One region of the Mesorhizobium sp. M0174 genome, then DNA from elsewhere that is predicted to be linked to it. Evidence: predicted binding sites of a transcription regulator. Region 1 holds the regulator's gene; each other region holds the start of a gene.
The links. The regulator PhoB, encoded in region 1, activates phosphate uptake and scavenging genes when phosphate is short. The targets are predictions, from matches to a motif close to TGTCATNNANCTGTCAT.

Region 1 (7,994 bases):
GGTGTCGATCTCGGTTGCCTTGAGAAATCGGGCAACGATGCCGAGCTCGGATTCCCGCGCCCGGTCTGCCGTGCTGTCGACCGGCGTGTTGGAAGTCGTGTCGGTCATGATGTTTCTCCCGCCGGGTTGCCGTCTGCCGCGGATGCCGGAAGCAGCCTAGAAGTTATCCGCCGGAAGCGGAAAAACAATTCTTTTTGAAAAAACGCCGCGGCGAGCGGCCGCGGCGTTCGGGCTTCTCGGAAACGTCGGCTCAGTTGCAGACCGCAACAGTGCCAGCCGCCACGCCGGCGCAGACCTCTTCTTTCTTGATCCAGCCGGCGTCGATGACGACGTTGAGGTTATCCTTGGTGATGGCGACCGGAGTCAGGAACAGCGACTTGACCGTGTTGCCGCCGGGCGTGGTGAAATCCTTCACGCCGGCAATGTCGGTCATCTGCTTGCCGTCGGCAAGCTGCGAGGCGATCTCGGCGGCGTTCTTACCGAGCTCGCGCGCGTCCTTCCACACCGACACGGTCTGTGTGCCAAGCGCGATGCGGTTCAGTGCGGCGTGGTCGCCGTCCTGGCCCGAGACCGGAACCGATCCGGCCAGCCCTTGCGCCGTCAGCGCGGCGACGACGCCACCGGCGGTGCCGTCATTGGCCGCGACCACGGCATCGACCTTGTTGTCGTTGGCGGTCAGGAACTGTTCCATGTTCTTCTGAGCGTTGGCCGGCAGCCAGCCGTCCGTATAGGCCTCGCCGACATTCTTGATCTTGCCGCTGTCGATGGCCTCCTTCAGCACCTCCATCGAACCGGCAAACAGGAAATCGGCATTCGGATCGGAACCCGAACCCTTGATGAAGACGTAGTTGCCTTCCGGCTTCACCTTGAAGACTTCGCGGGCCTGCATGCGGCCGACTTCCTTGTTGTCGAAGGTCAGATAGAACACGTCCTTGTTCTCGATCAGCCGGTCATAGCCGACGACCGGGATGCCTTCGTCCAGTGCCTTCTGCACGGCCGGCCCGATGGCCGAGGCATCCTGTGCCAGGATGATCAGCGCATTGGCACCCTGCGAGATCAGGCTCTCGACGTCGGTGAGCTGCTTGCCGGGGTTGGACTGTGCGTCGGCGGAAATATACTTGTCGCCGGCGGCCTCGATGGCCGCCTTCATTGCGGCCTCGTCGGTCTTCCAGCGCTCTTCCTGGAAGTTCGACCAGGAAACGCCGATGACCTTGTCTTTCGCCTGCGCCACCGACGCCAGCGCCAGCGTCATGGCGACACCCGCCAGAATGGCGGTCGTGAATTTCTTCATCATATCCTCCCTGCGCCGCGTACGGCGTGACCAATTGGCTCAAAGACCAGCTTAGAAGCTCTAATTTTTTCGAGCCTCGAAAAAATACTGGCCCGATCTCCGGCTGCTGTCAACATCGATTCTGATGGATTTTGATGACTGTGCGAGTTTTTTCGAGCGTCGGAATAAACGATGACAGCGCCACCTGCATCTGACACTATTTGCCGCATCCGACACTATTTGTCGGACATTACCGACGGCTTCCGGTTCATGAGCGGCCGCGGCAACCGGGAGGAAAGCAAAACGATGTCGGTCGGAATCCGCCATGACGATTTGCGCCGGCGCAACCGGGCGATGGTGATCTCGGCGGTGCGCCGGGCCGGCCAGCCATCGCGTACGGAGATCGCAGCCACCACCGGCCTCAGTCATTCAACCATATCGGCGATCTCCTCCGACCTGATACGGGAAGGCATCCTCGCCGAGAGCAAGGCAAGTGAGCCCGTTTCGTTGAAACGCGGTCGTCCACAGGTCGGCCTCGCCCTCAACCCGGAAGCGGCGGCGGTGCTGACCGTGGTGTTGTCACTGAATTTCCTGTCGGCCGCCATTATCGACTATGCGGGACAGGTGGTCGCCGAGGAACAGCGCCGGCTGGACACGCTGACCATGCCGCGCGACGAGCTGATCCGCGAATGCATGGCCATCGTCCGGCGCCGGCTTGAGGACCCAGACCTTGACGTCCGCAGTGTCGCCCGCATCGCCCTGGCGATTCAGGGCATTACCGACTCCCCTGCACGCGCCATGCTGTGGTCGCCGATCACGCCGCAGACCGACATCGCCTTTGCCGACATGCTGGAGGACGAATTCGGCATCCCGGCCACGGTGGAGAACGACTGCAATATGATGGCGGTGGCTTTGCGCTGGCGCAATCCGGATCGCTATCGCGACGACTTCATCGCCATCCTGCTTTCGCATGGCATCGGTATGGGGCTTGTGCTGAAGGGCGAACTGTTCACCGGGACGCATTCCTCGGGCGGCGAATTTGGCCACATGATCCATCGTCCGGGCGGCGCGCTCTGCCGTTGCGGGCGGCGCGGCTGCATCGAAGCCTATGCCGGCAACTATGCCATCTGGCGCAACGCCAGGCAGATGAGCGAAGACAGCGAACCTATCGCCGACGTCAGCGACGCCGACATGCGCGCGCTGGCCGCCCGCGCGCGCGAGAAGGATGGGCCGGAACGCGAGGCCTACCGCAAGGCCGGCGAAGCGCTGGGTTTCGGTCTCGGCTCGCTGTTCGCGCTGATCGATCCGGCACCGGTCGCGATGGTCGGCGCCAGTGCCGCTGCCTTCGATCTGATCGAGCCGGCCTTGCGCAAGGCAATCGCCCAGACCGCCGGCGGCCAGCACTCGGGCTCGATCTCCTTCGATACCGAGCCGAACGAATTGCCGCTGATCCGCGAAGGCTGCGCGATGCGGGCGTTAAGCTTCGTCGACCAGGAGATTTTCGCGCCGGGCGCGCAAATGAGGCCCGGCGTCAGAAAGAACGTCGCCTGACCAGGCGGGTCAATCTTCCCTGATCGCATAGCCGGCACCGCGGATGGTGCGGATGACATCCGGCATGCGGCCGTTATTGACGGCTTTGCGCAGCCGCCCGACATGGACGTCGACGGTGCGTTCGTCGATGTAGATCGTCTCGCCCCAGACATTATCGAGCAACTGGCTACGCGAGAAGACGCGGCCCGGATGCCGCATCATGAACTCGAGCAGTCGGAATTCGGTCGGCCCGAGCCGGATCTCGCTCTTCTTGCGATAGACCCTGTGCGATTCGCGATCGAGCACGATGTCGCCGACCTTCAACACGCTGGACAGCACTTCCGGCTTGGCGCGCCGCAGCAGCGCCTTGACCCTGGCCATGAATTCCGGCGTCGAAAACGGTTTGACCAGATAGTCGTCGGCGCCGGTCGAAAGACCGCGCACCCGGTCGCTCTCCTCGCCGCGCGCGGTCAGCATGATGATCGGCAGCCGCTCGGTTTCGGGGCGCACGCGCAACCTGCGGCAGAGCTCGATGCCGGAAACCGCCGGTATCATCCAGTCGAGCACCAGAAGGTCGGGCACATTTTCCTGCAAACGGATCTCGGCTTCGTCGCCGCGTGTCACCACCTCGACCTGGTAGCCTTCGGATTCGAGATTGTAGCGGAGCAGCACGCCCAACGGCTCCTCGTCCTCCACCACCATTATGCGTGGTGCGATCATCGGCTGGGCACCCCCATCATGTCACCGGCGCGGACATTGTCGTTTCGTCCTGCTTCGGACGATTGACGGGCAATTGCTCGCCGGTCAGCACATAATACGCATTCTCGGCGATGTTGGTGACATGGTCGCCGATCCGCTCGAGATTCTTGGCGCAGAACAGCAGATGCGTGCAAGCGGTGATGTTGCGCGGATCTTCCATCATGTAGGTTAACAGCTCGCGGAACACGGACGTGTATTTGACGTCGATACGCTCGTCGGCGGCGCGCAGCTTGGCCAACGCGGCCGCATCGCCTGCGGCATATTCCTCGATGACGCCCTGCACTTGGATGAGCACCAGCTGCGCCATCGCATCGATGGAATGCGATAGGTCGCGCGGCGTGACGCTGAGGCCGACCGCGCTCACACGCTTGGCGATATTCTTGGCAAGGTCGCCGATGCGTTCGAGGTCGCCGGCCATGCGGATCGCTCCGACGACATGGCGCAGATCGTGAGCCATTGGCTGGCGCTTGGCGATCAGGGTGATGGCGCGATCGTCCAGTTCGCGTTGACGCGCGTCCATGATGGCGTCGTCGGAGACGACGCGCTGCGCCAGCACGTTGTCGGAATTCAACAGGGCCTTGGTCGCCCCGCCGACCATCGAACCGGCGAGGTCGGCCATGTCGCGGATCAGCTTACTGATCTGCTCGAGATCCTCGTCGAAAGAAGCGACTGTGTGTTCGCCCATGGTCCTGTCCTCATATGCATGATCGGAACGGCTCAGCCGAAGCGGCCGGTGATGTAGTCCTGCGTGCGCTTCTCGCGGGGCGATGTGAAGATCTTCTCAGTCCGGTCGAACTCGACCAGTTCACCCAGATACATGAAGGCGGTCTGGCGCGACACGCGCGCCGCTTGCTGCATGTTGTGGGTGACGATGACGATCGTGTAGTCGGCTTGCAACTCGTCGATCAGTTCCTCGATCTTGGCCGTCGACAGCGGGTCGAGGGCCGAAGCCGGTTCGTCGAGCAGAATGACTTCCGGCTTCACTGCCACGGTGCGCGCGATGCAGAGCCGCTGCTGCTGGCCACCGGACAGGCTCAACCCGCTGGCGTTTAGCTTGTCCTTGACCTCGCTCCACAGCGCGGCCCGCTTCAACGCTTGCTCGACGCGGCCGTCCATCTCGGACTTGCCGAGATTCTCGTAGAGCCTGACGCCGAATGCTATGTTCTCGTAGATCGACATCGGGAACGGCGTCGGCTTCTGGAACACCATGCCGATCTTTGTCCTGAGGAGGTTGAGATCCTGCGACCGGTCGAGAATGTTCTTGCCGTCGAGCAGCACCTGGCCCTCGGCGGTCTGTTTCGGGTAGAGCTCGTAGATGCGGTTGAAGACGCGCAGCAGCGTCGATTTCCCGCAACCCGAAGGGCCGATGAAGGCTGTGACGCTGCGCTCGGGCAGCGACAGGCTGATGTCCTTCAGCGCCTTACTCTGGCCGTAGTAGAAGTTGAGGTTCTTGACCTCGATCTTCGTCTTCTCGGTGACCGTTTCGGTCATCGTCATGTCTGGGGACAACATCTGTGTCATCTGTCCTCTCTGCGTCCGGTAAGGCTGCGGGCGAGGATGCTCAAGCCCAGAACCGTCAGGGTGATTATGAGTGCGCCGGTCCACGCCAGTTGCTGCCATTCCTCGTAAGGGCTGAGAGCGAACTGGAAGATGGTCACCGGCAGGCTGGCCATCGGCGCGTTGATATTGCTGCTCCAGAACTGGTTGTTGAGCGCGGTGAAAAGCAGCGGCGCCGTCTCGCCGGAAATGCGTGCTATCGCCAGCAATATGCCGGTGACGATGCCGGACAATGCGGCGCGGTAGGCGACCGAACGGATCACCACCCAGCGTGGCGCGCCGATCGCGGCACCGGCTTCACGCAACGCGTTCGGCACCAGGTTGAGCATGTCTTCAGTGGTGCGCACGACCACCGGAATGACCAGGATGGCAAGCGCCACGGCGCCGGCAATGGCCGAGAAATGTCCCATTGGCCGCACCATCAATTCATAGACGAACAAGCCGATGATGATCGACGGCGCCGACAACAGGATGTCGTTGATGAAGCGGACGACGGTGGTGATGCGCGAAAAGCGTCCATACTCGGCCATGTAGGTTCCCGCCAGCACGCCGATCGGCGTGCCGACGACAACGGCGATGATCGTCATCAGCAGGCTGCCCGCGATGGCATTGAGCAGGCCGCCGGCTTCGCCCGGTGGTGGCGTCATCTCGGTGAAGACCGCGAACGAAAGCCCGGCTGTGCCCTTATAGACCAACGCACCGAGAATGAGCGCCAGCCAGGCAAGTCCGATGCCGGCGGCGACGACGCAAAGCGCCATCATCACCGAATTCCTGGCTTTGCGGCGGCTGTGGAGCGATGAGGATGTCGACATCGGTCAGGCTCCCGTACGGGCGTCGATCCGCATCAGCATATAGCGGGCGGCGGCAAGGATCAGGAAGGTGATGACGAACAGGATCAGGCCGAGCGCGACCAGCGAGGAGGTGTAGAGGTCGCCGTCGGCCTCGGTAAATTCATTGGCGATGGTCGCCGAGATCGTCGTGCCCGGTGCGAACAGGGAGGCACTGATGCGATGCGCGTTGCCGATGACGAAAGTCACCGCCATGGTTTCGCCGAGTGCCCGGCCGAGGCCAAGCATGACGCCGCCCATGATGCCGATGCGGGTATAGGGAATGACCACGCGCCGGGTCACTTCCCAGGTCGTGCAACCGATGCCGTAGGCCGATTCCTTCAGCACCGCCGGCACCGTATCGAAGACATCCTTGGTGATCGAGGTGATGAAGGGCAACACCATTATGGCGAGGATCAGCGCCGAGGTCAGAAGGCCGATGCCGTAAGGAGGGCCGGCGAAAAGGCTGGATAGTCCCGGCACGCCGTGGAAGATGTTGATGATGAAGGGCTGTATCGTCGTCTGCAGGAATGGCGCGAACACGAACAGGCCCCAGATACCATAGATGATCGAGGGAATGCCGGCCAATAGCTCGACCGCTATGCCGATCGGGCGCCTGAGCGGGCGCGGGCAGAGCTCGGTGAGAAAGATCGCAATGCCGATGCCGATCGGAACCGCGATCAGGATGGCGATGGCCGCCGTCACCAGGGTGCCGTAGATCGGCGCCAGTGCGCCAAATTTTTCCGTGACCGGATTCCAGCTCTCAGTCGTCAGGAAAGAAAAGCCGAAGGACGACAGCGCCTGCCATGAGCCGGCAAACAGCGAGATCGCGACACCGCCGAGGATGACCAGCACAAGGATTGCGGAAGCGCGGGTGAGTCCGCGAAATATGGCATCTGTGAGCGCGAAGCGCCGCACCGTAGCGTCCCTGGCCCGGGCTGCTGCAGATGATGGCATGGCATCGGAAGCGATGGTCATTGGGTCCTCGCGATTAAAGGCAACAGGGAGGGCGCCGTCGACGCCCTCCCTGGAGGAGATTACATAGCCGAGTAGAGCGGCTTGCCATCGTCGCCGACGACTTCCTTGGCCCACATGGCCTTGACGCTCTCAACCACCTTGTCGGGCATCGGAACGTAGTCCAGCTCGCCGGCCATCTCGTCGCCCTTGTCATACGCCCAGGCGAAGAATTTGAGCGCTTCGCCGGTGGTCGCGGCGTCGTCCGGCTTCTTATACAGGAGGATCCACGTCGCCGCCGTCATCGGCCAGGACTCGGCGCCCGGCTCATTGGCGAGGATCACCCCATAGCCCGGCTGCGAGCTCCAGTCGGCATTGGCCGCTGCCGCCGAGAACGCGGCTGCGGTGGGCTCGACCTTCTTGCCGTCCTTGTTGATCATGTCGGTGTGGGTGAGCTTGTTCTGCTTGGCGTAGGCGTATTCGACATAACCGATCGCGCCGCCGGTCTGGGAGACGTTGTTGGCAACGCCCTCATTGCCTTTGGCGCCGATGCCGACCGGCCATTCCACGGCCTTGTCGACGCCGACCTTTTCTTTCCAGTCCGCGCTGACGTCGCCGAGGTAGTATGTGAAGTTGAACGTCGTGCCCGAACCATCGGAACGGTGAACGACCGCGATCGCCTGCGAAGGCAGCTTGACGTCGGGATTGAGCTTCTTGATCGCCTCGTCATCCCAGCTCGTGATCTTGCCGAGGAAGATGTCGGCCAGCGTCGGGCCGTCGAGAACCAACTCGCCCGGCTTGAGGCCTTCGAGGTTGACGACCGGAACGATGCCGCCCATCACCATCGGGAACTGAGCCAGTCCGGACGCTTCAAGCTCGTCGCCCTTGAGCGGCGCATCCGAAGCGCCGAAGGTAACGGTCTTGGCCTTGATCTGCTTGATGCCGCCGCCGGAACCGATCGACTGGTAGTTGAGGCCAACGCCGGTGTCTTTCTTGTAGGTGTCGGCCCACTTCGCATAGATCGGGTAGGGGAAGGTGGCGCCGGCGCCGGAGATGTCCGCGGCGAGCGCGGCGGACAGGGTGAGGGTGGTCGTCGC
Region 2 (7,994 bases), on a different contig from region 1:
CCCCAGCACGCCGCCCTCGAGAATGTCGAGTTCACCGTCCATGTAGGCTTCCGGCACCGCCAGCATCGGATCGAAAGTGATGGCGCGCTCGGCATGCCTTGTCTTGATATGCATGTGCACCGGCTCGCCGCTGCCGTCACCGAAAGTCACCATCGAGCCTTGCGGCCCTGTCACCTTGAGATTGCCTGTGCGGACCAGGCGGTCGAGAATGCGTTTCAGCAGAATATTCATGACCAAATGTCCCCTCTCGGTCAGACAGGCTGTCTTATTCTGCATCAAGATATAGGGGTTCGAAAAGTTCCATTTGGCATAAAAATGCCCGGGTACGAGGCCCGGGCATTGGTCCAGAATAGCGATTAGCCGGCGAATGCCGACGAATGAGGATCAGCCGTTGTCTTCGCCGCCCTCGAACTCCGCATTCGGATCGAAGAAGTTTTCCGGCCGCGCATTATCGTTGATGTCCTCGCCGTAGATGGCTTCGGCGGTGGTCAGCGTTTCGCCCTTGGCCTGGCGCTCGGCTTCGTCGGCCGTGCGGGCAATGTTGAGCGTGATGGTAACCTCGACCTCCGGATGCAGCGCGATCGCCACATTGGTGACGCCAATGGTCTTGATCGGCTGATTGAGCAGGATCTGGTTGCGGTTGACCGAAAAACCTTCCGCCGTCACCAGCTCGGCGATGTCGCGTGTCGAGACCGAACCATAAAGCTGACCGGTCTCGCCGGCCGAGCGCACGGCGATGAAGCTCTTGCCGTCGAGCTTTTCTGCAATCTGCGCGGCCTCGGACTTGCGCTCCAGGTTGCGGGCTTCCAGTTGCGCCCGCTGTCCCTCGAACTTCTTCTTGTTAGCTTCGTTGGCGCGCAGCGCCTTGCCCTGCGGCAACAGGAAATTGCGGGCGAATCCGTCCTTGACCTTGACAGTGTCGCCCATCTGGCCGAGGCGGGAAACGCGTTCGAGAAGAATGACTTCCATGGTTTTGTTCCTTCGCTTGGGCGCTATCCTCAGGATCGGCGCCGAGTTCTCTGGAACAGGTCAGGAAGCTGGGGCGTCGCCGCCTGTGTCGCTGTCCTGCCTGTCGCGGCAGTTAGGATCTCTTGTCGAAATCCAACCCGGGATTTGGTGTTCGATCCGGCTACGCCCGTCGTGGCCGGTGACAAAAAGCGGGCGGCGAACCGCCCGCGTAGATTTAGCGGACCACGTAGGGCAGCAGGCCGAGGAAGCGGGCACGCTTGATCGCCTTGGCGAGTTCGCGCTGCTTCTTCTGGCTGACGGCGGTGATGCGCGATGGCACGATCTTGCCGCGCTCGGAGATGTAGCGCTGCAGAAGCCGCACGTCCTTGTAGTCGATCTTCGGCGCGTTGGCGCCAGAGAACGGGCAAGTCTTGCGGCGGCGGTGGAAGGGGCGCCGGGTTGGGATCTGATTGATGTCGACCATTATTCTGCGGCTCCTTCAAAGCCTTCGCGCGGACGGCGCGGGCCACGATCGGCACCGCCATCGCCGAAGCTGCGCGGCGGACGATCACCACGGTCACCGCGATCGCGGTCGCCGAATGAGCGCGGGCCACGGTCGCGGTCGCCGAAGCCGCCGCGTTCCGAGCGCTCTTCGCGCTTCTGCATCATTGCCGACGGACCTTCCTCATGCGCATCGACCTTGATGGTCAGGAAACGCAGTACGTCCTCGGACAGACCCATCTGGCGCTCCATTTCGTTGAGCGCGGCCGGGGGGCAGGTGATGTCCATGAGTGTATAATATGCCTTCCGGTTCTTGTTGACCCGGTAGGTGAGGGACTTCAGTCCCCAGTTCTCGACCCGGCCGACGGACCCGCCATTCGCGGTGATGACGCCCTTGTACTGTTCGACAAGCGCATCGACCTGCTGCTGCGAGAGGTCCTGCCGAGCAAGAAACACATGTTCGTATAGAGCCATAGTGTTCGTGCCTTTCTTCGTTTTCTCTCCCGGTTCCCGGCGGCAAAAGCCTCTGCAACTTCTCTGACCCGCAATCCTTGCGAAGGCGGGGAAGAAAGGAGCATGACGAGACGGTCGAGAGCGGAGACACGGGAGGCGGAAGCGCTTCTGGCTTCACGCGAAGGTTTCGAAAAACCTCCGGCCCTCCGTTCAGCCCCCAGCAAGGACCGGCAGATTGCGGGCGTCTATACAGGAATTTGGCTGCAAGGCAAGGGCAAACGGCCGACGTGTCGTAAGCAGATGAGTTGCACGCAAGTTGTCCGATTTTATTCGGCTGCTGGCCTCATTCGCAAGGTCTTACGGATTCCCTGCCCGGACCCAAGAATGTTTTCCCGCATTTCGCCTGACAAAACAAACCGGATGCCCTGTTCGTATAATCGCGGGAGACGATCGAGGTAACGCCAACAAATCGAACAGCTCTACGCAGTCGGCAATCAGCTACAACAATTCCCATCTCTCGACGACACGATCGGAGTTCGCGCATCACGCTGCAACTTCAGCTGCCTCAGCTCGTGTGCGCAGCCACTTTGCCTGTGGTTTCGGGGAAGAAATCGGGCGCCGCATGGCGCTTGCCGAACATCATGTCGTATTGCAGCAGACGGAAGTCGCGGATTGCCGGGTCGATCTCTTTCTGACGCGACCAATCGGGGGTGGCCTCGCCCCCCGGTGCCAACAGCAAATTGCGGTCGATGACGCGGTAGCGCTCTCGCAGCTGGCCGAGGAAGCCGGTGTAATAGGGATGGCTGATGCCGGCCGTTTTCAGGATATGATAGGGCAGGAAGGCCGGGCTGACGGCGCCCAGATCCTCGGCCGGGCCGCTGCGGTTCGACCAGACGATCAATGGCGTCTGGTGGTGCTGCAGCATCTGGTCGGCCGCCTCCTTGCGCGGCGCGACATTGTCCTTCAGGAAACCGGTCTCGACGTAGACCGGCCCAAGCGGCGGCAGGTGATCGCCGAAGAATGCGATGACGGTCGGCCGCTCGCGTTTCTTCGCCCATTCGATCAGCCGCTCGAGGCCGCGGTCCGCATCGGAAGAGCCTTCGGCGTAGCTCAACAGCGATTCACGTGCCCATTGGCTGATCGGCGCCTGCACCTTGTGGGTCGGATTGTTATAGCGATACGGCTCATACGGCCCGTGGTTCTGCAGGCTGACGGCGAAAAAGAAGACCGGCTCGGCGCTGGTATCGGCTTCGCGGATGATCTCGTCGGTCATCGCTGCGTCCGACGCGAGCGGTCCGCGCTTCTGCATGGGCGGCAACGTCTCCTCGGACTTGAAGTCGTTGAAGCCGAAATCGGCATAGACGGCCCCCCGGTTCCAGAACCAGTTGGTGCCGGGATGGATGGCGCGTGCCCGGTAGCCCTGACTTTTCAGGAAGGTCGCCAGCGAGGGAGTCGGTGTCCGCACATATTGCTGGTAGGGAATGCTGCCCGCCGGCAGGAAGGCGTTGGAAAAGCCGGTCAGGGCCTCGAACTCGATGTTGGCCGTCATGCCGCCGAACTCGGGCGAGAACATGTAGCCCGTGCGCAGTGCCCGCACATTGGGGATAGGGTCGGGTGTGATGGTGACGCCGGGCAGCTTGGTCGGATCCCAGAAGGATTCGCTCATCACGACGATGATGTCGGGCTTCTCGGCGGGTACCGAGGCGATCACCTGCGGTTTGCCGATCGCTTCGATCGCCTTGTCGGAATAGCCGGGCGGCGCCGAGACATGCGCCATCGGGACGTTCAGCGCGAAGGCGAGCGCAAAACCGTTCGAGGCATAGTTTTCCTTCTGGTCCCACATAATCGGGATGATCTGTAGCCGGTCGCGCGTCCACGAGAAAGTGGCATAGTCCATGATGGAGACGAAGAAAGCGATCAGCGGCACCGTCAGCGTCAGCCGGGCAAGGCGGCCCTTGTGGCTGAGCGCCGGAACGCGGCGGCGCCATAACCGCGAGCCATAGACGAGCAGCGACAGCCCGCCGACGATGCCGATCGCCAGGGCAATGGCGGTTCCCGGGCGATCGCGGACCAGGAGCGGCATCAGTGCCACGATCTGCCGGGAATAGAGGAAATCGGTCGGATAGAGCGGATCGCCGAGATAGAGCGACTTCTGGTGGCCGACGAACGCCAGCGACAATGTCAGCGGCGCGACGATCATCAGGCTCTGATGGCTGCGGCCGAGCACGGCGTCGAGGCCGATGAGGATCAGCGCAAAAATGACAATCGTGGTCCAGCCGGGTTTGAAAGGCTGCAGAAAGAAATCAATGGTGCCGGCAAAGTTGCCGCGCACGATCAGTTCGATGGCAAACACCAGGATGGCCGCAGCCAGAAAGCTGATAAGGCCATAGCGGATGACAGGCCATCTGCGCGCCGGCAGATAGCCAGTCGACGGATCGCCTTCAAGAAACTGTGGCGCCGCCTCGGCTGCGCTCTGCTTGGTCTTTGCCACTTCAATAGTTCCCCGGCCCGCAACAAAGGCGTCACTCGATTGTCATCGAACTGTCACGCAAAGCCTAGCGCCTGCGGCGGAAATAAGAAGAGCCAGCAAACAAATCGTGAGCGGTTTTCATCATGAGTGATCGCCAAAAAGCCTGCCGAAACAGGCACTCGGCCGACGCTGAGCGGTCAAGGTTGGACTTGACTTGGGCGCACGCCTTGCGTCACAGGCAGCGAGAACCAGCAGCTGGGAGCCGACGATGGCCATAGCATTCACCTTTCCGGGGCAGGGCAGCCAGGCTGTCGGCATGGGCAAGGACCTCGCCGATACTTTTGTGGAATCGCGGCGGATCTTCGAGGAAGTCGACGACGCGCTCGGTGAAAAACTATCGCAGCTGATCTGGGAAGGCCCGGAAGAGACGCTGACGCTGACCGCCAATGCCCAGCCGGCGCTGATGGCGGTGTCACTTGCCGCAGTCCGGGCGCTGGAGGCGCGCGGCTTCTCCCTGAACGGCAAGGTCACCTATGTCGCCGGCCATTCGCTCGGTGAATATTCGGCACTTGCGGCCGCTGGTTTCGTTTCGGTCGCCGACGCCGCCCGGCTGTTGCGTATCCGCGGCAATGCCATGCAGGCGGCTGTACCGGCCGGCGAGGGCGCCATGGCGGCGATCATCGGGCTGGAACAGGCCGACGTCGAGGCCGCTTGCGCAGAGGCCGCCCAAGGCACCGCCAAAGATCCCGCGCAAGCCTTGGTTTGCCAGATCGCCAACGACAATGGCGGCGGCCAGCTGGTGATCTCCGGCGCCAGGCCGGCGGTCGAACTGGCGGCAAAGCTATGCACGGAGAAGGGCGCCAAGCGGGCGCTGATGCTGCAGGTCTCGGCGCCCTTCCATTCGGCATTGATGAAGCCTGCGGCCGAGATCATGCGGGAGGCGCTGGCCGCCGTGACGAAGCGTGCGCCGGTCGTGCCGCTTGTCTCGAATGTTACGGTGACCCCGACGAGCGATCCTGACGAGATTGCCCGCCGCCTCGTCGAACAGGTGATCGGGCGCGTGCGCTGGCGCGAAACGGTTGAGTGGTTCAGCAGCAACGGCGTTGCGACGCTTTACGAAGTGGGCGCCGGCAAGGTGCTGTCGGGGCTGGCCCGCCGCATCAACCGCGATATTGCCACCACTGCCATCGGATCCGCGGCGGATGTCGAGGCGGCGCTGGCGGCGCTTGCATAATCAACTGGCGATTTGACCCCGCTCCATGCAAAGGGTGTTCGCTCAGATCAGGAGGCAAGAATGTTCGAATTGACCGGCCGCAAGGCGCTCGTCACCGGCGCATCTGGAGGTATCGGCGAGGCGATCGCCCGCGTGCTGCACGGCCAGGGCGCCATCGTCGGCCTGCAAGGCACACGTATCGAGAAATTGGAGGCGCTGGCCGCCGAACTGGGCGACCGGGTCAAGCTTTTCCCGGCCAATCTTTCCAACCGCGACGACGTCAAGGCGCTCGGCCAGAAGGCGGAGGCCGACCTCGAAGGCGTCGACATCCTCGTCAACAATGCCGGCATCACCAAGGACGGGTTGTTCGTGCGCATGGCTGACGCCGACTGGGATAGCGTGCTCGAGGTCAACCTGACCGCCGTGTTCCGGCTGACCCGCGAGCTTACCCATCCGATGATGCGCCGCCGCCATGGCCGCATCATCAACATCACTTCAGTGGTTGGCGTCACCGGCAATCCCGGCCAGACCAATTACTGCGCCTCCAAAGCCGGTATGATCGGCTTTACCAAATCGCTGGCGCAGGAGATCGCCACCCGCAATATCACCGTCAACTGCGTCGCCCCGGGCTTCATCGAATCGGCGATGACCGCCAAGCTCAACGACAAGCAGAAAGAGGCGATCATGGCGGCGATCCCGACCCGGCGCATGGGCACGGGCGCCGAAGTCGCCTCTGCCGTCGCCTACCTAGCTTCCAACGAGGCAGCCTACGTCACCGGCCAGACCATTCATGTCAATGGCGGCATGGCAATGATCTAACACTTGGGAAAACGCTTCATTCCGTCTTGGATGCACGGGATTTTTCGTGTAATGCCGCCCGCAACCCGGCGGTTCGGGCAAAAACCGGTCCTGTTCCGCTGCGTTTCCGGCAGGACCATCTTTCAGCTTGATTAGCGGCATTCTGCCCGCTAACGAAGACAGACAACCAAAAGACGAGGATGCCCAAATGAGTGACACCGCAGAGCGCGTCAAGAAGATCGTCATCGAGCACCTTGGCGTCGATGCCGACAAGGTGACGGAGCAGGCGAGCTTCATCGATGATCTGGGCGCGGACAGCCTCGACACGGTCGAACTTGTCATGGCGTTCGAAGAAGAGTTCGGTGTCGAGATCCCGGACGACGCCGCCGAGACCATCCTGACTGTTGGCGATGCGGTGAAATACATCGACAAGGCCTCGGCCTGACGCTATTTGCAGTCATCACCGAGGAGGACCTGCGATGAGGCGTGTCGTCGTCACGGGCCTTGGGCTGCTTTCGCCGTTCGGCATGGGCTTCGAGCACAGCTGGAAGGAGCTTCTAACCGGCCGCAGCGCAGCCAAGCGCATCACCGAATTCGAGGTGGAAGACCTTGCCTGCAAGGTCGCCCACGTCATTCCGCGCGGTGACGGCTCCAACGCCACTTTCAATCCTGAAGCCGTTCTCGAGCCGAAGGAACTGCGTAAGATCGGCGATTTTATCCTGTACGGAATCGCGGCCGCCGACGAGGCACTCAAGGATTCCGGCTGGCAGCCGAAGACGCACGAGGATCAGTGCGCCACCGGCGTGCTGATCGGTTCTGGCATCGGCGGCATCGAAGGCATCGCCGAGAATGCGATGATCCTCAAGGAACGCGGCCCGCGCCGCATCAGCCCGTTCTTCATCCCCGGCCAGATCATCAACCTCGTCTCCGGCCAGGTCTCGATCCGGCATGGGCTGAAAGGCCCAAACCACGCCGTTGTCACCGCTTGCTCGACCGGTGCGCACGCCATCGGCGACGCGGCCCGCCTGATCATCTGGGGCGATGCAGACGTTATGGTCGCAGGCGGCGCCGAAGCGCCGGTGACGAGACTGTCGATCGCCGGGTTCGCCGCTTGCCGCGCGCTCTCCACCGAGCGCAACGACGCGCCGCAAACGGCCTCGCGCCCCTATGATCGCGATCGCGACGGCTTCGTCATGGGCGAGGGCGCCGGTGTTGTCGTGCTCGAAGAACTCGAACACGCCAAGGCCCGCGGCGCCAAGATCTATGCCGAGGTCACCGGCTACGGTCTGACCGGCGACGCCTATCACATCACCGCGCCTGCCGAGGATGGCGACGGCGCTTTCCGTTGCATGACAGCGGCGCTAAACCGGGCGAAGCTGACGCCCGCAGATGTCGACTACATCAACGCGCACGGCACATCGACCATGGCCGACACGATCGAACTCGGCGCCGTCGAGCGGCTGGTCGGCAACGCCGCCTCTAAGATATCGATGTCGTCGACCAAATCGTCGATTGGCCACCTGCTGGGCGCGGCTGGTGCTGCCGAGGCGATCTTTTCCATCCTCGCCATTCGCGACAACATCGCGCCGCCGACCATCAATCTCGACAATC
Region 3 (7,994 bases), on a different contig from region 1:
TGGTGACCGCCATTGTCGTCGGCCTTATCGAACTGCTTGGCGGCCTGGCCATCCTCGTCGGCTTCCAGACCAGGATCGTCGGCTGGGTAATGGCGATCTTCACCGTCGCCACCGCGCTGGTCGCCCACACCGGCTGGGCCGATCAAATGCAGATGATCAATTTCATGAAGAACCTCGGCATTGCCGGCGGCTTCCTCGTGCTCGCCTCCTCGGGCCCAGGCGCGTATTCGATCGACGCCAAGCGCGGCTGAAGCAGTCCAGCGTTCCTGAACAAAGGGGCGCGGAATTTTCCGCGCCCCTTTTTCGTTGTCGGTTCATATCCGCTGGCTGGAACTCTGCTAGGATCGGTCGCCGATATCGGAGGAGACCATGCCTCGCAATGCGCTGCTCTTGCTTTCCCGGCTGCTGCTCGCCGCGCTGTTCGTGCCGTCCGGCTTCCATGCGCTTGCCGACATCGCGGGCACATCAGGCTATTTCGCCGGCCTCGGCCTGCCGCTGCCGACGCTGGTGGCTTGGGCGACAGGCCTGTTCGAGTTGATCGCCGGGCTGCTCATCCTCGTCGGCTTCAAGACGCCGGTCGTGGCGCTGCTGCTCGCTGCCTTCTGCATCGCGGCGGGCTTCCTCGGTCATTATGGCCAGGGCGGCGACGATCCGACGCTGACCTTCATGCATTCACAGATGCTGATGAAGGACATCGCCATAGCAGGCGGTTTCCTGGCGCTGGCAATGGCTGGTGCGGGCGCCTGGTCGGCCGACGGGCGGCTGGTTGCAGCGAGCGCCTAAGCTGCCGCCCGGTTTATTCGGTGTTCAGAAAAACGAACTTTGCGAGACGGCTCACATTGACGGGCCAGCGAAGAGGACGAAGATCCCGGCAACCAACAGCTGCAGAACCTGCCTGGATTTCACGGCGTTTTCCTTCTTTCCTCAACGGTCGCGACGCGACAGCGCGGGCGTCTATTTGACAGACATGCCAGGCCCGCCCTCGACCGCCAGCACCAGCCGGCGGTTGGTGACCCTTGCCAGCTGTGCCAGCCGGCCGGCCGGCCGCTCGCCGTAAAGATCGGCCAGCGCTGCCGGCAGCACCAGCGCCAGTACGCCATTGCCGCGGTTTTCCCATTTCAGTCGCGGCATGACGCCGGGCATTGCCGCGCTCAGCAAATAGACGACGCGCAGCAGCGCGGCCAGCACGCGGGCGCGCTCGAGATAGCGCGGTGTCGCCAGCCCGCGGATTTCCGGAGCGGCTTCATTGAACACGCCCTCGTGGCGAAACAGGCTGACAAGCGCCAGGAAGGCGCGGCCGGGATGGTCGACGCCAATAAACGAGGCGTGAGCGATGATGTTGAGCGATTGCTTGCCGCGATATTCGGGATGGGCACGCCAGCCGATATCGGCGAGCAGGCAGGCGGCGTGGCGGTAGCGCGCCTCATCCCTGGTCTCGTCGATGCCGAAGGCGGCGAATGCCTTGCCGGTCCATTCGACAAGCTCATGCGCGTGGTCGACCGAGCGCGAGCGCAGGCGGGCAAGCTCTTCCGCAGCCGAGATCAGCGGATCGGCCTTCTGCTCGGCCTTGTCGAGCAGCGAATAGAGAAAGCCCTCGCGCACGCCCAGCGCCGACACGATGATCTTCGACGGCTGCATCGCCGCCATGATCTCCTGCAGCACGATGGCGCCATAGGGCAGCAGCGAGCGGCGGTTCTTGGAGATGCCCTCGATGCCTTTGATCTTGTCGATCTCGGCTTTGGCGGCCTGCCGGAGGAAGTTCGCGGCGCTTTCGATGCCGATCTCGTAGTGGTGCATGACGCCGAGCGGGTAGTTGGTCATTTCCATGTGCAGCCGGGCCAGGTTTCGCCAGGTGCCGCCGACTGTGTAGAAGGCCCTGCCCTGCCCGCCCTTCAGCAATTTCGCCCGCGCCAGTTGCTCGCGCGTGATCCTTGCCGCCTGGGCCAGCGAGTTCTTCGCCATGTCCTGCAGGCGCAAGCCGCCCAACGGCAGCGTGATGCCGTCACCGATCGTCACACCGTCGATATCGATCAGTTCGAGGCTGCCGCCACCAAGGTCGCCGGCGATGCCGTTGGCCGGATGGAAACCGGAGATGACGCCGAGTGCTGAATAATGAGCTTCCTCGCGGCCGCTCAGCACCTGGATCTCGGTCCTGAGCACATCCTCGGCGCGGTGGATGAAGTCGGGGCCGTTGACCGCCTCACGAGCGGCGGCGGTCGCCAGCACATACATGCGCTCGGCGCCGGCCTGGTCGGAGAGCGCGCGGAAGCGGCGGAACTCTTCCATCGAACGAGTCACCGCCTCGGGATCGAGCTTTCCGGTCGAAACGATGCCGCGGCCGAGGCCCGCCAGCATCTTTTCGTTGAACAGCAAGGTCGGCGAGCGCGCCAGCCCCTCATAGATCACAAGACGGATCGAGTTCGACCCGATATCGATGATGGACAGCGGTCGGCGGTCCTGGAGCCGGCCCTGGGACGCTGAAATCATCAGCCCGTCGCTGCGTTCTGTTTCTTGCGGCGTTTGAACTGCGCGATGCGCTTGGGCGCATGCGACTTCAACGCATCGCCCCGTCCGGACAGGCTCGGATTGGTCATGAAATATTCCTGCGCGTTGAACGGTTCCTCGCCCTCTTCCAGCACGACGCGCCGGGAGGTTCCATCAGCCAATACGTCGAAACTTTGCTGGTTGTCCATGATGTTGCCGAGCATGATCTGGCCGAGCACCTGCTCATGCACAGTTGGATTGGTGATCGGCACCATGGTCTCGACGCGGCGATCGAGATTCCGCGGCATCAAATCGGCCGAGGAGATATAGACGATCGCCCCGTCCGAGGGCAGGCCGTGGCCGTTGCCGAAGCAATAGATGCGGCTGTGCTCGAGGAAGCGGCCGACGATCGACTTCACCCTGATGTTCTCCGATAGGCCGGGCACCTGCGGTCTCAGGCAGCAGATGCCGCGCACGACGAGATCGATCTCGACGCCGGCGCGGCTGGCATCGTAGAGGGCATCGATGACGATCGGGTCGACCAAGGCGTTCATCTTCATCCAGATGCGGGCCGGTCTGCCCTCCAGCGCGTGGCTGATCTCATCCGAAATGTGCTGGAGGATGCGGTCGCGCAGCGTGAACGGCGAGATGGCCAGCCGCATCTGCTCGGCCGGCTCGGCATAGCCGGTGATGAAGTTGAACAACTGGGCGACATCGCGCGCGATTGTCGGGTCCGTGGTGAAGAAGGACAGATCGGTGTAGATGCGGGCGGTGACCGGGTGGTAGTTGCCGGTGCCGAGATGCACGTAATTGCGCAGCCTGCCGTCCTCGCGCCGCACGACCAGCGACATCTTTGCGTGGGTCTTCAGTTCGAGAAAGCCAAAGACGACCTGGACGCCGGCGCGCTCGAGGTCGCGCGCCCAGCGGATGTTGGCCTCCTCGTCGAAGCGCGCCTTGAGCTCGACCAGCGCCGTCACCGACTTGCCGGCTTCCGCCGCATCGACCAAAGCCCGTACGATCGGGCTGTCGTTGGAGGTGCGGTAGAGCGTCTGCTTGATCGCCACCACTTCCGGGTCGGCCATTGCCTGGCGCAGAAACTGCACCACCACGTCGAAGGATTCGTAAGGGTGGTGGACGATGATATCCTTCTCGCGGATCGCGGCAAAACAGTCGCCGCCATGCTCGCGGATGCGCTCGGGAAAGCGCGGATTGTAAGGCGTGAACTTCAGATCGTCGCGGGCGACGGCGACGATCTCCGAGATCTGGCTGAGCGCCAGCGGACCGGTGAGCACGCTGATCCGGCTGGCCGAGACGCCGAGCTCGCCGGCGACGAAATCGCGCAATTCGGCCGGCATCGACCTGTCGAACTCGATGCGGATGACCGAGCCGCGGCGTCGCCGCTTCAGCGCCGTCTCGAACAGCCGCACCAGATCCTCTGATTCTTCCTCGACCTCGATATCGCTGTCGCGGATGATGCGGAACGTGCCGGAGCCCTTGACCTCATAGCCGGGAAACAGCTTGCCGATATAGAGACTGACCGCCTCTTCGAGTGGAATGAAGCGGACATGATGCTTGCGATCCGGCAAACGGATGAAGCGCCTCAGCGCCACCGGCAGGCGCAAAAGCGCGCTCATTTCCTCGCCGTTCTTGCGGTGGCGCAATTGCAGCGCCATCGAGAAACCGAGGTTGGGAATGAACGGGAACGGATGCGCCGGGTCGATCGACAGCGGGGTCAGGACCGGAAATACCTGCTCCTGGAAATGGTCCTCGAGCCAGGTCTTCTCGTCCTTGGTCAGCGCATCGCGGGTGATGCTTTCGATGCCTTGTTTGTCGAGCAGCAGCATCAGCGCCGAAAGGCTGTTCTGCTGGTCCTCCTGCAGGCGCTCGACCTCGCGCAGCAATTGTTCGAGCTGCTGCTCGGGAGTGCGCCCATCCGGGCTCTTCAGCACGATGCCCTCGCGCACCTGGCCGGCAAGACCGGCGACGCGGACCATGAAGAACTCGTCGAGATTGGCTGCCGATATCGACAGGAAGCGAACGCGCTCGAGCAGCGGATGATTGGCGTTCAGCGATTCTTCGAGCACGCGCCGGTTGAATTGCAGCCAGGAAAACTCGCGGTTGACGAAGCGGTCGGGGTTGCCGCCTTCGCGGCTCGCCGCCTCGACGGTGATGAATTCGCTCTGCACCGGCTTCAGTTCGTTCATGGTTTCCGCTCTTCCCACACCGTTCGACGACCACAGCCTTAACCGGCTTAACTTATCCTCTGACAGGCTTTTGCGACAGTTTCATTTCATCGATCTTGCAAAGAGATGGGTTATGATCCAGATGCAATCGACAAGATCAGGAGACGACGATGGCAGGCGGTTCCATTCCCCATTTCCAGAACGATGCGGGCTATCCGGCAATCGACATCGGCGTCAAGGAATTCATGTGCACCGGCGCCAATCCGCCTTTCGACCACCCGCATGTATTTCTCGATATGGGCGACGACAATGAAAAAGTCTGCCCCTATTGCTCGACGCTCTATCGCTATTCGCCCAAGCTGAAGGCATTGGAAACGCAGCCGCCGGGCTGCCTCTATATCGACCAGGCCGCCTGATTCTTCCGCGACAAGCCTGATGCGAGAAACGCAGTCCCGGCAGGTGGTCATCGCCGGGGCGGGCGTCGCCGGACTGACCGTGGCACTGGCCTTCGCCGAGCGCGGCTATCGGACAAAACTGTTCGAACAGGCGCAGCACCTCGAGGCTGCCGGTGCCGGCATCCAGCTTTCACCCAACGCGACATGCATCCTTCGACAATTCGGCCTACTCGATCGGCTGCTGCCGACGGCGGTGCGGCCGGAGGCGGTCGTGCTGAAGGATGCCGTCACGCTGCGCGAGCTGGCGCGCGTACCGCTTGGCCAGGCGGCTGAAACGCGCTGGGGAGCACCCTATCTCGTCGCCCACCGCGCCGACCTGCAGTCAGCGCTGATGGCGCGGATAGCCGAGCGCTCCGAGGTCGAGCTTGTCACTGGTGCCCGCGTCGGCGGCGTCGCAACCGGACCGAATGGCATCACCGCAACAGTCGAGATTGCCGGCACGACCATCGAAGCCGAAGGATCGTTGCTGGTCGGAGCCGATGGCGTCTGGTCGTCGGTGCGAGAAACGCTCGCCCGCAAGGCGGCCGATTTCCGGAGAAGCCGCTTCTCGGGCGAGCTTGCCTGGCGCGCAACGGTGGCCGCGGACAGCCTCGCCGGACAAGCCTTCAGGGTGATCGGAGCGCCCGATTGCGTTACCGCATTCCTCTATCCAGGCTTCCATATGGTCGCCTATCCGGTCAGCCGTGGCGCGGTCTTCAACCTCGCGGCCTTCACCAAGGGCGAGCGCATCGCCGAGAACTGGTCGGGGCATGCCGACCCCGCCATCCTCGCCAACGCCATGCGCGGTACCGCGCCGGCGCTGGTCCGTCTGGCGAGCGAGGCCGCGCCATGGACGGCATGGCCGATCCATACCGTCGAGCAGCGGCGGTGGACGACGCCGGAGGGCATAGCGCTGATTGGCGATGCGGCGCATGCGATGACGCCGTTTGCCGCACAGGGAGCGGCGATGGCGATCGAAGACACGGTAACCCTTGCCGGTTTCGTTGCCAGCTCGCCTGCCGACCTCAGCAGCGCGCTTGTCGCCTGGGAACAGGCGCGGCGGCCGCGCGTATCCCAGGTCGCCCGCCGCGGCGCCCTCAACCGCCTCGCCTGGCATGCGGCCGGGCCGGTGGCGATGGCCCGCAACCTGTTCCTGGCGATGCGCTCACCCGAAAAACTCGCCGCTGATCTGGACTGGCTCTATGGCTGGCGGGCGGACGCTCGGCGGTCCTAAGTCATCGGAGCCTTGTCAATTGTAAAGCCGCATCGACAGGCTAAGCGAGGCCGGCAGCGGGTTCCACCAGCCGGTGCGCAGGCCGGCGGTGCGCAGTGCCGCCGCCGCCCAGGTGTTGCAGCCGACCAGCGCGTTGAAATGGCCATTGGCTTCGAAGAAACGATCGAAACGGGAGTAGGCCGCATCCTCGATCGGCATGGCCCCGTTCGGTCCCTGCTGAAAACTCGCTGCAATGAAATCGAGCAGCGCCGCAAAGCGTTCCTCACTTACGTCGAAGCCGGCGACGTCGGGATGCGGCTCGGCGATTTCGCCTGAAATGTCGACATGCATCACCGAGGCATCGACGGTCAGCGCCTTCATCACCGGCACTGCCTTCAGTTCCGACCAGGTCGGCGTCTCGAGATAGAAGGCGCGGCCGCCCCAGCCGAAGACGATGTAGCGGACCTCCGCCATGTCGGCCGGAATGCCGGCATCGACCAGGAAGTGGAAGCGCCGGCGCACATCGTCGTCGACCGGGATGGCGATGTCGGTGTGGATCGGATTTTTCAGCACCACGATGCGGTGGCTTGCGCCGATCGGATCGGCAGCGGCCGCCGGCCAGAGCGGGCGCGGCAGCAGCGCGCCCAGCGCCACCGCAAGGACTGCTGCAACGACCAGCAGGTCGAGAAAACGAGCAAGCTTCTTCATGGGGAAGGCATAGGCCAAGCAATGTTCAAGGTGAAGCCTCTCCGGAAATTGCACAGCTGACTTAGCGCTTGACGCGTATCCTCCCGGGGAGGATATGCAGAGGCATGTCAGATCACCTCCACGCTTCGCATCCTTCTATCATAAAGCGCCTGAAGCGCGCGCAAGGCCACCTCGCGGCGGTGCTGGCGATGATCGAGGCGCATCGCCCTTGCGTTGATCTGGCGCAGCAGCTTCATGCCGTCGAACGGGCCATCAGCAGCGCCAAGCGCGAGCTGATCAATGATCACATCGAGCATTGCCTGACGGACAGCGTCGAAACCGGCGGCAACTCGCTGGCGGAACTCAAGCAGCTGGCGAAATATCTATGAATGCCATCGTAGCCCGCATTCTGGAATGGCTCGGGTTCGGCTCGCACGCCGCACATCATCACGGCGATCACGGTCCGCACGGCCACAGCCATGGCGTCATCGATGCGACAATTGCCACCACCGATCGGGGCATCTGGGCAATCAAATGGTCGTTCGTGATCCTGGCGATCACCGCAGCATTGCAGATGGTCGTGGTTGTGCTGTCGGGGAGCGTGGCATTGCTGGCCGATACGATCCATAACATCGGCGATGCGACCACGGCGATCCCGCTATGGATTGCGTTCGTGCTGGCGCGGCGCAAGCCGTCGCGGACCTTCACCTATGGCTTGGGCCGGGTCGAGGATCTGGCCGGCATCATCATCGTGCTCATCATCCTGTTCAGCGCTGTAGTCGCCGCCTACCAAGCCATCGACAGGCTGATCAATCCACAAGCGGTGACGCACCTGGGCTGGCTGGCGGCGGCGGGCATTGTCGGCTTCCTCGGCAACGAGGCGGTTGCCGTGTTCCGTATCCGCGTCGGCCGCGAAATCAACAGCGCGGCACTGATTGCCGACGGCTATCACGCCCGCACCGACGGACTTACCAGCCTTGCCGTGGTCATCGG
Region 4 (7,994 bases), on a different contig from region 1:
GGCCGCCGCTTTGGCGGCTTTTTGATTTTTCCGGTTCCGGAGACGCATATAATGAGCGGTTCGGCGCTTTTCGAGACCTTTGTTCGCGCACCCCTGGCTTTCGACCACGGTGAAGGCACCTGGCTGGTCACCGATAAGGGCGAGCGATATCTCGATTTCGCCGGCGGGATCGCCGTCAATTCATTGGGCTACAGCCATCCGCATCTGGTCGCGGCCCTCACCGAGCAGGCCGCCAAGCTCTGGCACGTCTCCAATCTGTACGAGATTCCGGGACAGAGCCGGCTCGGCGAGCGGCTGGCCGACGCCAGCTTCGCCGACAAGGTGTTCTTCACCAATTCCGGCGCAGAGGCGCTCGAATGCGCCATCAAGACGGCACGGCGCTACCACTTCGTCAAGGGCCATCCCGAGCGATACCGCACAATCACCTTCGAAGGCGCCTTCCACGGCCGTACCCTGGCGACCATCGCCGCCGGGGGCCAGTACAAATACCTGGAAGGTTTCGGCCCCAAGGTCGACGGCTTCGACCAGGTCGGCTTCGACGATGTGGATGCCGCCGAAAAGGCGATCACACCTGAAACCGCGGCGATCCTGATCGAGCCGGTGCAAGGCGAGGGCGGCATCAGGCAAGTGCCGACGCAATCGCTGAAGCGGCTCAGGCAGCTCTGCGATCAGCACGGACTGCTTCTGATTTTCGACGAGGTCCAATGCGGCGTCGGCCGCACCGGAAAGCTGTTCGCGCATGAATGGGCGGGCGTCACCCCCGACCTGATGGCGGTGGCCAAGGGCATCGGCGGCGGCTTCCCGATGGGTGCCTGCCTCGCCACCGACGAGGCGGCGGTCGGCATGACCGCCGGCGTGCACGGCACCACCTTCGGCGGCAATCCGCTGGCGATGGCGGTCGGCAACGCCGTGCTCGACGTGGTGCTGGAAGACGGCTTTCTCGAGGACGTCCGGCGCAAGGCGCTGCTGTTGAAGCAGGGGCTTGCCGGTGTCGCCGACGAATTTCCGGATGTTATCGAAAGCATCAGGGGCACCGGCCTGATGCTTGGGCTTAAATGCGCGATGCCCAACACCAAGGTCACGGTGGCACTGCGTGACCAGCATCTCTTGACGGTTCCGGCCGGCGACAACGTTATCCGCCTGCTGCCGCCTCTCACCGTCACCGACGCCGAGATCCACGAGGCGCTCGAGCGCATTCGTGCCGGCGCCAAGAGCCTGGCGGATGCCATCGTCGCTGCCGCTGCGAAGTAATCCTGGAATTCCTGATGTCCCTTCGCCATTTTACCGATCTTTCTGCCGTTTCCGAAGGCGATCTGCGCTTCATGCTCGACGACGCAGCTGTGCGAAAGGCAAGGCTCAAGGCCGGAGAACGCAGCAAGCCGCTCGAAGGCAAGGTGCTGGCGATGATCTTCGACAAGCCGTCGACGCGCACGCGCGTATCGTTCGACGTCGGCATGCGGCAGTTGGGTGGCGAGACGATCATGCTGACCGGCACCGAGATGCAGCTTGGCCGCTCGGAGACCATTGCCGACACGGCCAAGGTGCTGTCGCGCTATGTCGATGCCATCATGATCCGCACCACCTCGCATGACCGGCTGCTGGAACTGACGGAAAACGCTACGGTCCCCGTCATCAACGGGCTGACCGACGAGACCCATCCCTGCCAGCTGATGGCCGACATCATGACCTTCGAAGAGCACCGCGGTCCGGTGGCCGGCAAGACGATCGCCTGGACCGGCGACGGCAACAACGTGCTGCATTCGCTCCTGGAGGCATCTGCGCGGTTCCATTTCAAGCTGAACGTCGCCGTGCCCGAGGGCAGCGAACCGGCTCAGAAGCATGTCGACTGGTCGAAAGCCAATGGCGGCAAGCTGAAATTCACCCGCTCGCCCGAGGAGGCCGTTCACGAGGCCGACTGCATCGTCACCGACTGCTGGGTGTCAATGGGCCAGGAGCACCGTGCCCGCGGCCACAATGTCTTCCTGCCCTATCAGGTCAATGCGGCACTGATGGCGAAAGCCAAGCCGGACGCGCTGTTCATGCACTGTCTGCCGGCACATCGCGGTGAGGAGGTTACCGACGAGGTCATCGACGGACCGCATTCTGTGGTGTTCGATGAGGCCGAGAACCGGCTCCATGCCCAGAAGGCGGTCCTGGCCTGGTGCCTGGGCGCTTGATACGGGCCGCGATGATCCGGGCCGGCCTGATCTGCGCCGCCTTGATCCGGGAGTGGGTGGTGCCTATCTCAGGCGCATCACGCAAATCGAGCGCGTCTCGTCGCATGCGCCCCGGAGGGCGGCATCGCCGCGCCCCGGAGCTTTGTCATGTTGGAAACTCATCAATTGGCTGAACATAAACCCAAGCTCGGCGAATTCGGCTACGCCGGCGATGATCATGTCGTGCCGTTCGAGGTCGGCCCGCTCGACGTGCGCGGGCGCACCGTCCAGCTCGGGCCGATGCTCGACGCCATTCTCAGCCGCCACGACTATCCCGAGCCGGTCGCCCGGCTCCTGGCCGAAGCCTGTGTGCTGACGGTACTGCTCGGAACTTCGCTGAAATTCGAGGGCAAGTTCATTCTGCAGACCCGCACCGATGGGCCGGTCGACATGCTGGTCGCCGATTTCTCCACGCCGCACGCGCTGCGCGCTTATGCCCGCTTCGATGCCGACCGGCTGCAGGCTTTGACTTCGGCCGGCGAGACGTCACCGCAGACGCTGATCGGCAGCGGTGTCCTGGCGCTGACCATCGACCAGGGCGCTCACACGCAGCGCTACCAGGGCATCGTCCAGCTCGACGGCGTCACACTTGAAGATGCCGCACGCACCTATTTCCGCCAGTCGGAGCAGATTCCGACCGACCTCCGCCTTTCGGTTGCCAAGCTTCTGACGCCCGGCGTCGGCGGTGCCCGCGAGCAATGGCGGGCCGGTGGCCTGCTGGCACAATTCCTGCCGCAGTCGGCGGAGCGTATGCGCGTACCCGACCTTCCCGGGGGCGACGGCGATCCGCGTGAGGAAATCCACGACCCGACCGACAATTCCTGGCAGGAGCTGCTGGCGCTGCTTGGTACTATTGAACCGACCGAGCTGATCGATCCGACGATCGGCGCCGAACGGCTGCTTTACCGGCTTTTCCACGAGCATGGCGTCCGCGTGTTCGGCGGCGTGCCGGTCGCCGACCAGTGCTCATGCTCGAGGGAGAAGATCCGCGGCATTCTCGAAGGCTTTTCCGCCGAGGAGATCAGAGACAGCACCGAGGATGGCAGCATTCACGTCGCCTGCGAATTCTGCTCGAAGCGATATGACTTCGACCCGGCGGAGTTTGCAGCGGCTGGATGACGGCGGTCAATTGACGGTGCGCCGCGTGCCCGGCAAATCGAGCGAGAAGGCGGGGATGGCGACGTCGAACGTCTCGCCCCGCTTGTTGCGCATTGTGTAGTGCCCGACCATGATGCCGGACGGGGTCGAGAGCGGGCATCCAGACGTATACTGATAGCTGTCGCCGGGGTTGAGTCCGGGTTGCTCGCCGACGACCCCGGGGCCGCGCACTTCCTCGACTTTGCCGGTACCGTCGGTAATGTGCCAGTAGCGTGACAGAAGCTGCACGAACTCATCCGACTGATTGTCGATGGTCACCTGGTAGCCCCAGACATAGCGGTTTTGCGGCGGATCGGAGTGATCCTCCAGATAGAACGGCCTGACCTGCACTTCGATGTTGCGGGTGACGGCGCTGTACATAAACTGCTCCAAAGCAATGTAGATGGAACTTTCGATGCTCAGCGCAGTTTGGTCAACGATGCGCAGCATCTTCTTGCCCGATCTCAAGCGCAGGTGCCGAAAAACAATGTCATTTGAGTGACACATGACAATGATGGTGTGCAGGCTTGTGCCGGACGACTCAGCGTTCTGTCGAATTGTTGAAAACGGCTGTCATGCGGCCGGCATTTCTGGAGTGACCAGATCTCGATGGAACCGACATTCGCAGCCGCCCTCCTTTCCATAGCCCTCCTTCTTTCAAATCTCGCCAGCATCCTGTTAGCTTCGCAGAAGCTGAAGCGACCAGCCAGTATTGCGCCGCCCGCGGCCAACGCGCCGCCGGTATCGATCGTCATCCCGGCGCGCGGCGTCGAGCCGTTTGCCGAAGAGACGCTGGAGCGCGCCTTCTCACTCGACTGGCCGCGCTACGAACTCATCTTCTGTGTCGCCCATGCCGACGACCCGGTGGTCAAGCCGATCACTGCCGCAATGGCGCGCTTTCCAGCTATTCGCGCCCGCCTTCTGGTCGGTGACGACCGCATCAGCGGCAATCCAAAACTCAACAATTGCGTGAAGGGTTGGGAGGCGGCGCGTTATCGCTGGGTCATCCTTGCCGATTCCAATGTGCTTATGTCGAGCGACTACGTCCAGCACCTGATGGCGGCGTGGCGGCATGACACCGGCCTCGTCTGCTCGACGCCAATCGGCTCGCGGCCGGACGGGTTCTGGGGGGAGGTCGAATGCGCCTTTCTCAACACGCTGCAGGCACGCTGGCAGTACGCTGGAGAGGCGCTCGGCCTCGGCTTCGCCCAGGGCAAGAGCATGTTGTGGAACAAGCCGATGCTCGATGCCAATGGCGGCATCCGCGCGCTTGCCGCCGAGATCGCCGAGGACGCCGCCGCGACCAAGCTGGTCAACGGGCTCGGACTGCGAGTCAATCTTGTCGCCTCTCCCTTCGAACAGCCGCTCGGCCGGCGCACGCTTGGCGAGATCTGGTCGCGGCAGGCGCGCTGGGCGCGGCTGCGCCGCGTCACCTTTGCACTGTTCTTTGCCCCCGAAATCCTGATCGGCGCGGCACCGCCGCTAGTGCTTGCACTGATCGCCGCGGCTGACGCCGGCGTCAGCCTGCCGGCAACCGCCATCGCCGTGCTGGTCGCGGCCTACCTGCCGGAATGCGCCTTGGCCTCGACCAAGGGATGGCACCTGTCGCCGCGCACGATCCCGGCGATGATGGCACGAGACCTGATGCTTCCCGTCGTTTGGGCGCGCGGATGGCTGAGCGGCGCCATCGACTGGCGCGGCAACGTGATGACTATCCAGACGAAGACTGTCGCGGAGCTGGAAGAGACCCCGTCCGGCGCCTGATCGGCACGTCCCCGCTGCCTCTGTTCGGCCAGCCCTTATCCGGCAACTCTCAGTGCCTGCTCGATGTCTTCGAGCAGGTCGTCGGCGTCCTCAAGGCCGACCGACAGCCTGAGCGTTCCCGGTCCGATGCCGAGCTCGGCGCGGGCTTCATCAGTCAAGTTCTTGTGTGTGGTCGTCGCCGGATGGGTGATCAGGCTCTTGGCGTCGCCGAGATTGTTGGAAATCAGCACGACGTCGAGTGTGTTCTGGAAGGCAAAGGCCGCCTGCTTGCCGCCCTTCACATCGAAGCAAATCAGCGTCGAGCCGCCCGACATCTGCTTCTTGACCACGGCCGCTTGCGGGTGGTCGGCGCGGCCGGGATAGATGACGCGGGCGATTTGCGGGCGCTCGGCCAGGAAATCCGCGATGCGGCCGGCACTTTCCGTCTGCTGGCGTACGCGTAGCGGCAGCGTCTCCAGGCCTTTCAGCAGCGTCCAGGCATTGAAGGGCGAGAGGCTGGGGCCGGTGTGGCGGAAATAGTCATGCAGGTTCTCGTCGATCCATTTCTTGTCCGACAGAACGATGCCGCCAAGACAACGCCCCTGGCCGTCAATATGCTTCGTGGCCGAATAGACGACGATGTGGGCGCCGAGCTGCAGGGGTTTCTGCTGCAAGGGCGTAGCGAAGACATTATCGACGATCAGCCTGGCGCCGATCGAATTGGCAAGTGCCGCCACGGCGGCAATGTCGACTACCTCTAGCGTTGGATTGGTAGGGCTTTCCAGGAAAAACAGTTTGGTGTTTGGCTTGACCGCCTTTTCCCAATTGGCGATGTCGGTGCCGTCGACCAGCGTTGCCTCAATGCCGTATTTCGGCGCCAGCGTCTCGATCACCCAGCGGCAGGAGCCGAACAGCGCGCGCGCCGCCACGATATGGTCGCCCGCCTTGGCGCTACACAGCAGTGCTGCCGTCACCGCCGCCATGCCGGATGCCGTGGCGCGCGCGTCCTCGGCTCCTTCCAGCGCGCACATGCGTTTCTCAAACATGTCGACCGTCGGATTGGCATAGCGCGAATAGATGAAGCCCGGCTCCTCGCCCTTGAAGCGGGCCTCCGCCGCTTGCGCCGTCTCGTAGACATAGCCTTGGGTGAGATACATCGCCTCGGAGGTCTCGCCGAAGCCGGAACGCAGCGTCCCGGCATGCACGAGTGCGGTCTGAGGCTTCCAATCGCGCTTCTTGGTCATCATTCCATCCAAACACCAAAATTGGTCCAAACAACAAAAAACCGGCCGCGAAAGTCGCAACCGGTCCATATGGCCTTGCGGCCCGACGGTCCTTTAGCGACTTGTTTAACGTGGCTGCAAGCCGACCGGCCAAATCACCACGGGATAACGAGCTTTAGACCCGCGCCACGCTTGCGTCAATTGCCGGCATGATTAAGAGGGTTGTACCAAGCAGGTGCCAAAGGCGTCCACGGTCGGACCTGCGACAGAACAAGACCTCGCCCGGCCTTCGAACGGAGCCAGACCCTTGCGGCAGACAGGCATTCTTCCCGATCAGCATATTTCCGAGCTGTTCCAGACGGGCGCGCTGAAATCGCCGCGCATGCTCGATGCCGATCAGATCCAGCCGGCCAGCCTTGACCTCAGGCTCGGCGACAAGGCATGGCGAGTGCGTGCTTCCTTCTTGCCCGGCCCGGACCACAGGGTTGTCGACAAGCTCAACCGGCTGAAGCTGCACGAGATCAACCTCGCCGAAGGTGCGGTGCTGGAAACCGGCTGCGTCTACATCGTGCCGCTGCTCGAAAGCCTGGCGCTGCCCGCCCATATTTCCGCCTCCGCCAACCCGAAAAGCTCGACTGGACGGCTCGATATCTTCACCCGGGTAATGACCGACCGTGGCCACGAGTTCGACAAGATCGCCGCCGGCTATGAAGGCCCGCTCTATCTGGAGGTCAGCCCGCGCACTTTCCCGATCATCGTGCGGACCGGCTCGCGGCTGTCGCAGATCAGGTTCCGCACCGGCAATGCGCTCTTGTCGGAAAGCGAGCTGCACGAGTTGCACCGCGCCGAAATGTTGGTCGCCACCGAACCACCCAACATCTCAGGCGGGGGAATCGCGCTGTCGATCGATCTCGACGGCGACAAGGACGGGCTGGTCGGCTATCGCGGCAAGCACCACACCGGCCTGGTCGACGTCGACAAGCGCGCCGCGCAGGATGTCGTCGATTTCTGGGAGCCGCTCTACAAGAGCGGTGCCGGCGAGCTGGTGCTCGATCCGGACGAATTCTATATTCTGGTGTCGCGCGAGGCGGTGCATGTGCCGCCACTCTACGCCGCCGAAATGACGCCTTTCGACCCGCTGGTCGGCGAGTTCCGCGTCCATTATGCCGGTTTCTTCGACCCGGGTTTCGGCCATTCGGCGTCGGGCGGCACCGGCAGCCGGGCGGTGCTCGAGGTGCGTAGCCACGAAGTGCCGTTCATCCTCGACCACGGCCAGATCGTCGGACGGTTGGTCTACGAGCATATGCTGAAACGGCCGCAGGCACTCTACGGCACAGATCTCGGCTCGAACTATCAGGCGCAGGGCCTGAAACTGTCCAAGCATTTCCGCGCCGCGCGATGAGTTTGGAACTGCCAATCTCCCCCACGAGGGGGGAGATCACGCTGTCATCGACGCCTCAAAGCGCCTTCACCGCCACCTTCACCGGCTGCTCGATTTCAAGCGGGTTGCGCAGCGGCAGGCCGAAATCCTGCGCCTCGATTTCGAATACGTCACCGGCCTCGGTCCTGATGCCGTCGGCGAAGGACAGCGTCGCCGTGCCGAACATGTGCACATGCACGTCGCCCGGCTGGCGGAAGGCCGAGTATTTGAAGTGGTGATGCTCGAGATTGCCAA

Region 2: a site for PhoB is predicted at 4,434-4,450, ahead of NKJ13_RS27500 (LTA synthase family protein). Genes of this name have one in related genera too.
Region 3: a site for PhoB is predicted at 4,761-4,777, ahead of NKJ13_RS25495 (RNA degradosome polyphosphate kinase). Genes of this name have one in related genera too.
Region 4: a site for PhoB is predicted at 3,842-3,858, ahead of NKJ13_RS16205 (ceramide glucosyltransferase). Genes of this name have one in related genera too.

Annotation. Positions count from the first base shown of each region.
Region 1 is NZ_JAMYTB010000005.1:143,677-151,670, forward strand. It holds gene NKJ13_RS12800 (sugar ABC transporter permease) at 1-108, opposite strand, end outside; gene xylF (D-xylose ABC transporter substrate-binding protein) at 251-1,291, opposite strand; gene NKJ13_RS12810 (ROK family protein) at 1,577-2,821, shown strand; gene phoB (phosphate regulon transcriptional regulator PhoB) at 2,831-3,520, opposite strand; gene phoU (phosphate signaling complex protein PhoU) at 3,537-4,244, opposite strand; gene pstB (phosphate ABC transporter ATP-binding protein PstB) at 4,277-5,080, opposite strand; gene pstA (phosphate ABC transporter permease PstA) at 5,077-5,928, opposite strand; gene pstC (phosphate ABC transporter permease subunit PstC) at 5,932-6,921, opposite strand; gene pstS (phosphate ABC transporter substrate-binding protein PstS) at 6,981-7,994, opposite strand, start outside.
Region 2 is NZ_JAMYTB010000024.1:52,191-60,184, reverse strand. It holds gene NKJ13_RS27520 (cyclopropane fatty acid synthase) at 1-231, opposite strand, end outside; gene rplI (50S ribosomal protein L9) at 385-969, opposite strand; gene rpsR (30S ribosomal protein S18) at 1,184-1,432, opposite strand; gene rpsF (30S ribosomal protein S6) at 1,432-1,923, opposite strand; gene NKJ13_RS27500 (LTA synthase family protein) at 2,468-4,393, opposite strand; gene fabD (ACP S-malonyltransferase) at 4,641-5,606, shown strand; gene fabG (3-oxoacyl-[acyl-carrier-protein] reductase) at 5,667-6,404, shown strand; gene NKJ13_RS27485 (acyl carrier protein) at 6,592-6,828, shown strand; gene fabF (beta-ketoacyl-ACP synthase II) at 6,863-7,994, shown strand, end outside.
Region 3 is NZ_JAMYTB010000019.1:61,970-69,963, forward strand. It holds gene NKJ13_RS25480 (DoxX family protein) at 1-251, shown strand, start outside; gene NKJ13_RS25485 (DoxX family protein) at 370-783, shown strand; gene ppx (exopolyphosphatase) at 955-2,487, opposite strand; gene NKJ13_RS25495 (RNA degradosome polyphosphate kinase) at 2,487-4,688, opposite strand; gene NKJ13_RS25500 (zinc-finger domain-containing protein) at 4,838-5,083, shown strand; gene NKJ13_RS25505 (FAD-dependent monooxygenase) at 5,103-6,335, shown strand; gene NKJ13_RS25510 (TIGR02117 family protein) at 6,351-7,022, opposite strand; gene NKJ13_RS25515 (metal-sensing transcriptional repressor) at 7,127-7,390, shown strand; partial or broken gene NKJ13_RS25520 (cation diffusion facilitator family transporter) at 7,396-7,994, shown strand, end outside.
Region 4 is NZ_JAMYTB010000007.1:37,035-45,028, reverse strand. It holds gene NKJ13_RS16225 (aspartate aminotransferase family protein) at 52-1,251, shown strand; gene argF (ornithine carbamoyltransferase) at 1,266-2,177, shown strand; gene NKJ13_RS16215 (Hsp33 family molecular chaperone) at 2,325-3,335, shown strand; gene apaG (Co2+/Mg2+ efflux facilitator ApaG/CorD) at 3,342-3,734, opposite strand; gene NKJ13_RS16205 (ceramide glucosyltransferase) at 3,963-5,117, shown strand; gene NKJ13_RS16200 (O-succinylhomoserine sulfhydrylase) at 5,153-6,343, opposite strand; SAM riboswitch at 6,414-6,491, opposite strand; gene NKJ13_RS16195 (2'-deoxycytidine 5'-triphosphate deaminase) at 6,627-7,721, shown strand; gene araD1 (AraD1 family protein) at 7,777-7,994, opposite strand, start outside.